DNA from 2 places in the Viridibacillus sp. KH_047 genome. Region 2 is predicted to be linked to the other one. Evidence: riboswitches for the same ligand, from Rfam matches in the RefSeq annotation. Region 2 holds a riboswitch; the other holds the start of a gene.
The links. Region 2 has a riboswitch for thiamine pyrophosphate ahead of thiT (energy-coupled thiamine transporter ThiT). Riboswitches for the same ligand answer to the same signal wherever they lie in the genome.
Positions count from the first base shown of each region.

Region 1: linked by a shared signal. The riboswitch ahead of AC3IS5_RS17700 (ABC transporter substrate-binding protein) and the one ahead of thiT (energy-coupled thiamine transporter ThiT) in region 2 are both predicted to bind thiamine pyrophosphate.

Region 1 is NZ_CM174479.1:3,593,958-3,597,716, reverse strand. It holds gene AC3IS5_RS17705 (VCBS repeat-containing protein) at 787-1,725, shown strand; TPP riboswitch at 2,048-2,157, shown strand; gene AC3IS5_RS17700 (ABC transporter substrate-binding protein) at 2,262-3,251, shown strand; gene AC3IS5_RS17695 (thiamine-binding protein) at 3,265-3,555, shown strand; gene AC3IS5_RS17690 (ABC transporter permease) at 3,555-3,759, shown strand, end outside.
Region 2 is NZ_CM174479.1:518,947-522,705, forward strand. It holds gene AC3IS5_RS02595 (hypothetical protein) at 1-240, opposite strand, end outside; gene AC3IS5_RS02600 (M20 family metallopeptidase) at 355-1,425, opposite strand; TPP riboswitch at 1,573-1,678, shown strand; gene thiT (energy-coupled thiamine transporter ThiT) at 1,813-2,373, shown strand; gene map (type I methionyl aminopeptidase) at 2,581-3,333, shown strand; gene AC3IS5_RS02615 (tryptophan-rich sensory protein) at 3,392-3,759, opposite strand, start outside.

The DNA.
Region 1 (3,759 bases), 1.2 Mb from region 2:
GCAACCGTGGAATCCTTGGAATCAATGGGGTCCATGGCATCCATGGCATCCATGGCACCAAGGGCACCGTTGGTAATAAATTAGAACGAGTATAGTCACACATAGATTTCACATATATTTAATATGACTATCAAGCATCCCCTGATTCGATTGAGTCAGGGGATATTATTATGTCTCAGAGGTAAACACTTTAGAAGTGCAATGGGGATGCAAATTATCTAACAGAAGCCCGCATATAATTGATTGAAGGGTGGGGGAATATTGAAAGAATATGCAGATGTACTGATGAGATTTTTACCATCAACGGCAACCATTTTACAATTACAACATCCGGAAAAAAGGCCAGCAATACTGCTAGCAGATATAGATGGAGATCATATTGAAGAGATAATCGGAGCGTACAACAATCAAGGTCAAAATTATATTAAGATATTAAAAAATATCCATAATGAATGGGTTCCGATAGCAGACATTAAAGGAAGCGGATATGGAATAACGAATTTAGTAGCTGTACCATTAGTTAACAAAAATATAAATACTTTAATTGTAGGTTGGCAAATAGGTAGTATATGGTCGAAGTTAGATCTACTGCAATGGACAAACAAAGGTTTTATTCATATACCAACGAATAATATGGTCTATAGTAAATTGGAAGTTGAAAATATGCCGAGTACCCAAAATTCAGACGGAAAATATGAGCTAGCTATTTGGATTCACGATACGGGTGATGCCTATAAAATAGCCGTCTATCGTTTTAATGGCATGAGACTTGTAAAAGCAAAGGATGTGTACCCATATTATTTTAAAAAAGTAGAAGCGTACTATAAGAATCTATTGAAGAATAATGATTATCCTTTTTATTGGTACTATTTATCGGATGCTCAAATGAAGGCGGGAGATTTAGAACAGGCACTTATTTCAATTGATAAAACGCTGTCGTTTAATTCACCATACCCATCTAAAGAAACCCTATTAGAAAAAAGAAGACAAATTTTAAATAAGTTGAAGCAACATCAAGTGGTCGCTCAAACAGTCATCGATAAAAAAAGAGGCGATGTTACGGGAGATGGTTTAATTGATACAATTCTTCTAACTGCTGAGAAAACTGAAGGAAGTCCGTATTTAAAAAATATTACTTTAGTTGTTTTTAATGAAAAAACGAATTTTTATGAACAAATCCCGTTAAAAGAAAATGCAGGTTATAATCCCACAATATCGCTCGGAGATTATACAGGAAATCATGTAGAAGACATATTAGTTGTCATAGACTCAGGTGGAAGTGGCGGCATCATATTCGCATATATATTTACATATGTGAATGGAGAAATGCGCCAAGTGTTTGACACAGATGCCTATAATGAACTCTCAAAATATGAAGTTAATTATATGGATAATTACAAAGTTAGTGTTACTAGCTCCTATCCAGCGAAAAAGTATATCTTAGATCTAACTTATAAAGGTAAAGATTATTTATCTGAAATTTATAATATAGACGGCACGCTTAAAGCACCAATCCAAGGATGGGTGGATCCAATTAGCGGATTCTATCCTATTGATTATGCAAGGGACGGCAACTACGAATTTTTGGCGTACCAAGAAATCGCGGGTAGATACCATGCGGATGGATTAGGTTATGTGGAAACAATATTGAAATGGAATGGACAAAAATTTGTTCCAGACCGCCAAACTGTATCGATTTTCGGTGAAGATTTGCCAGCGAAATAATCTGTTTTTTTGGATTAGTAGTTAGCGATAAGTGGGTACTAAGGACGTGAATATTCTGCTAAATAACAAACACTCGAGTTAGCGCAACAAACAACGAAGATAACGCAACAAACACTCGAGTTAACGCAACAAACGCCGGAGATAGCGCAACAAACACCAAAGTTAGCGCAACAAACACCAAAGTTACCACAACAAACCACCAACTCAACACAATAATCCCAAGCAAAAGCACCAAATTCCAAAACCCCAAAAACAATCATTTCCAAATAAATGTTGGAATCTTTTGTTTTTTTGATATAATAGGTGAGAAAAGTTCATATGTGCAAGAATGTGGGGGGGCTGGTGTTGCCAGCTGAGAATGTATCCGATAGATGCTGACCCTTAGAACCTGATCTGGTTAACACCAGCGGAGGGAACATCAGCTAAAATCTCGAGTATCATTGAATTTTAGAGTGTATGTTAACGTCCGGAATAGTTCCGGGCGTTTTTCTTTTTGCATGGAACTTGTCAAAATAATATAGATGGAGGCAAGGGAAATGAAAAAATGTATGCTGCTTGTAGCATTATTGGCTTTAGTAGGCTGCCAATCAAATGAGTCAAAAGGAAATGATAATGACTCGGAAAACGCATTAAAAAAAGTAACCGTCGTTTTAGATTGGACGCCAAATACAAATCATACTGGTTTGTATGTAGCAAAAGAAAAAGGATTTTTTAAAGAGCAAGGCTTGGATGTAGAAATCATTCGACCAGGCGAAACAGGAGCAGACCAACTAGTAGCTTCAGGAAAAGCCGAATTTGGTATTACGGCGCAAGAATCGATTACGCAAGCAAGAGTCCAAGGAGTTCCACTAGTATCAATTGCAGCGATTATTCAACACAATACATCGGGCTTTGCGTCCCCAATAGACAAAAATATTAATTCACCAAAAGATTTCGAAGGTAAAACATACGGAGGATGGGGTTCTCCAATAGAAAAAGCTGTGCTTGATTCTCTTATGAAAATTGAAAACGCGGATAGTAAGAAGCTAGACATTATTAATGCTGGAGATGCAGACTTCTTTACAATGGTCAAAAAAGATGTAGATTTTGCATGGATTTACTATGCATGGACAGGTGTCGAAGCGGAACTGCGAGGAGATAAAATAAATATGCTTTATTTAACAGACTATAGTGACAAGCTAGATTACTATACTCCAGTTCTAACAACTAACGAAAAAATGATCCAAAGTAATCCCGAAACAGTGAAAGCATTCACTAAAGCAACTTCACAAGGGTATGAATTCGCTATAAAAGACCCAGAAGCTGCTGCAGATATTTTACTAGAAGCGGCCCCAGAATTAGATGCAGAGTTAGTTAAGAAAAGCCAACAATGGCTAGCTGACAAATACCAAGATGATGCAAATCAATGGGGAGAGCAGAAGCTTGAAGTTTGGAAAAACTATGCAAATTGGATGAGTGAAAATAACGTATTAGAGGGTAAATTCGATCCTGAAAATGCGTTCACAAACGAATTTTTACCACAATAAGGAGGAGAAAGAAATGGCTAATTCATTAATCAGTGTACAAATTATTCCAAAAACAAAAACTTACGAGGATGTTATTCCTTTTGTAGATGCAGCTATCAAAATTATCGACGATGCTGGTGTGAAGTATGAAGTGCATCCACTTGAAACAACAATGGAAGGTGAACTTTCTGAACTACTAGAAATTATCAAAAAAATGAATGAAAAGATGATTGAACTAGGTAGCGTGAACGTCATTACACAAGTGAAAATACTTTACCAACCAACTGGTATCGAACTAGGTACATTAACGGAGAAATACAGATAATGAAATGGATGCGTGAAAAAGGAGGAGCGATTTTTCTGCTCCTTTTCATTTTATGTTGTTGGGAATTGATTGTTCGCTTAAAAGAAGTTCCGGGTTGGTTGTTACCAGCTCCTACAGCTATCTTTTCAGAAGCAATTAAAGCGATTCCTACTTTTTCAACCGATATTTTATCAACAACTCAGTTGGCAGTATTAGGGCTTACAA
Region 2 (3,759 bases):
GATATTCCAAATGATCACTGCTACAGATAGTAGGATTTCTAAAATGATAAACGAGATTATTAAAATAGGACCTGTACTAATAAAATTATCAGAACCACTGCCATAAAATCCAAATACGATAAAGAAAATAATGAAACCGATAATGGATGGGATAATGAGTAAAAGATGTGATATGAATGCTCTTTTCGCATGGTTTTTTACACTCGAATCAGCACTGATAAAATAAACAATTACTGGCAAAATAAATCCTGCAAAAAAAATACTAAAATAACATAATGCCGACATTACTCGATTGTTATCCAGTCCAAGCACCTCCATTCATATTATTATCTACGCTAGAACACCCAAAAAGATTCAACTCAATGCATGTGCTTTTATTATATTTGCGTAACGGTATACAGATGAAATGCTGACATATTCAGCGGGACCATGCCAATCTGCTCCAGTTGGGCCGAATTCAATGGCTCCTACGCCATCTGCAGCATAAAATCGAGTATCAGCAGATCCATGTTGTCCAAATAGCTTGGCCTGCTTGTCGCAAACTGCAGCAGTTGTTTTTATTAATGATAAAACAAATGGATCATCAGCATTTGTTGTAACTGCGGGAGCAATACTGTGAATAATGATTTCAGCTTGGATTTTTTCTTCATCTAGAATTTTTTGAATGTCATGTAGAATAACTTCAGCTGATTGTCCTGGAACATATCGGATATCATAACGTACATTGCACTGATCTGGGACGACATTAAAACGTTCTCCTGCTTGTATTGTAGCCAAATTAATCGATGGAGAATCATAAAATTCATTACGAGCAATTGTTATTGGTGATTCTAACAGTTTTGAGTGGAAATGCATGGCTTGTAAAACAGCATTTAGCCCCTCCCAAGGACGACTACCATGTGATGCTTTACCCTTGAATTGAATTTCGAATTGAAGAATGCCTTTTGCTTGTAAACCAATTTGCAATTGTGTAGGTTCACCACAAATAACAAATTGACCATTATACCCATTACGGGCAAGCCATCCTGATGTATTTTCACCACCAGTTTCTTCGTCTGTCACCAGATGAAGTTGAAGGCGTCTCGGCAGCTTGTCAGCTGATTTAGATAGTTCTACAAAGCTGAACATCATCGCCGCGACTCCAGCTTTCATATCAGCAGCTCCACGGCCGTATAATAGGTCACCATCTATAAATGGGGTGAATTGTTCAATTACTGCTGGGACGACATCGACATGGCCGTTCCAGATAAGACAATCTGCGCCTTGCCCAATTTCAGCTGTTAAAATATCAAGTCCATTATTTTGATGTAGGTTAACATCTATACCTTGTTGCTCGAGCCAATTAGCACAAAATTGTAAAGCTTCATTTGCCCCAATAGGTGTATCACTTTTATATGTAATTAACTTTTTAAGTAAATCAATCACTTAATTACAACTCCTCTCATTAAATCCCATTTTGTTCATTATATACATGTTTGAAAGAGATCTCTCAAACATTTCAGAGTAATCTATTGAAATAAGAGAATTGTTTAAGTACAATAGGGTTGTTCTATAATTACAATTAAATGATGTATTTACCACAAGGGGAGCCGAAATGGTCGGCTGAGAGTGAACCCAAAGTTCTAACCCTTTGAACCTGTAAGTTAATGCTTGCGTAGGAATGTGGATAGAAACCGACATATAACCGATGTCAGGACCTGTCCTGATGTCGTTTTTTTGTTGCCTAAAGTTTTACTATCTAGAGCCCATTTGCAATTGGGATACGTTGAGGTCTTGTGTGTTCTACATCAGAACTACGGGAGGATATTTATTTTGGATAAAAAGAAATTGTTGTTTTTAATCGAGATTGCGATTTTTGCTGCAATCGGTTTAATTTTGGATCAGTTGTCATTTAAGCTATGGGCTCAAGGTGGTTCTATTAGCCTGGTTATGGTACCAATTGTCTTAATGGCATTCCGATGGGGTGTATCAGGTGGTTTAATTACCGGATTTTTAATTGGTTTATTGCAAGTGGCGATGGGTGCTTCAATTTTTACACCCATTCAAGGATTTATCGATTATTTTATAGCATTTACTGCTGTCGGACTTGCTGGTGTGGTGAGACAACCAGTGTTTGCAGCGAGTAAGCAATTAAACAAAAAAGCAATGACTTTGTATATTGTGTTAGGTACAACACTTGGGGGTTTATTGAGATACCTTGCTCATACTACAGCAGGGATTGTCTTCTTTAGCGAATATGCAGGTGATCAAAATGCATATTTGTATTCTATAATTTATAATGGTACGTATATGTTGCCAGCTACTATATTAACAGCGGTTGTAGCTGTACTTTTATTTACATCAGCACCTCGTTTATTACAACAAAAAAATTGATACACAAAAGAGGATTCCTTAATAGATGGGATCCTCTTTTAGTACTTTCAGTGACGCAATTTCATATATCTAATATAAGAATTAAACAAAATTATTCTAAATATATAGACATTTGAAATAGCAAGATACTCGATTTTCATGTTCTTCATTTTGCAAAAAAAGTGTTATAGTAGAGAGTAGACATATGAGAAGAAGGGACCGTATAAAATGATAGCTATAACTCAAGAAGAAATTGCAGGATTGAAAAAATCCGGACGTGTGATGGCCCAAATCCGTGAAGCAATGAAGGCAGCAACAAAACCAGGAATTACAACTAAAGAATTAGATGAAATTGGTGGCCGTTTATTTGAAGAAAATGGAGCCGTTTCAGGACCTAAAAGTGAATATGATTTTCCTGGATACACATGTATAAGTGTGAACGAACAGGTTGCACACGGTATTCCAGGGAACCTTATGTTAAAAGAGGGAGACCTTATTAATATTGACGTTTCTGGTCATGTTGATGGCTATTTTGCAGATACTGGCGTGTCATTTGTTGTAGGTGATGGATCTTACCCAGAAATCGATAAACTTTGTCAAGTTGCAGAAAGTGCATTTGATCGTGCGATGACGAAAGTAAAACCAGGTGCTCGTTTAAACCAAATTGGTAAAGCAGTTGAACGTGAAGCAAAAGCAAACGGTCTAGCGGTTATTATGAACTTAACAGGTCATGGTATTGGCCGTTCACTTCATGAAGATCCACAACATGTATTAAATTATTTTGATGCATGGGATCGCACAATTTTAAAAGAAGGTATGGTTTTAGCTGTTGAACCGTTCATCTCTCAAAAAGCAGAACATATCGTTGAATCAGGTGATGGTTGGACATTTATAACGCCTGACAAATCACTAGTTGCACAATATGAACATACAATCATCGTAACAGATGGTGAACCTATTATTACAACTAAATTAGATTAAAATAATAAAAAAGCCTCCCTTGAATTTTCGTCAAGGGAGGCCTTTTTGTTTTCTACAGTTATTTAGAAGGCTTTTGCTTTTTTATAAATAAGATTCCTGCCAATAAGACACCACTTAAAAAAAGTGCTGCGGTCGTTACTAGTAATTCCTCAAAGCCATTTTTTATCGCAATCCCTATATAAGCCCAAATGAAGACGATAGGAAAATAAATATCATAATGGTGGAAACGAATATGAAGTGCAATAGCGGTACCTAGGGTAAGCATAATAACAGCCCACAAAGGATTACTTAAACCCAAGCCATTCCAATGATTATGCGTTAAAACAAAAGAGATATTTGTGATTGTTGCTACGCACATCCAAGCAAAGTAAATGGAAATGGGTATGCGTTTTGACCATGTTTGTTCATCATTACTATATGAAAAAT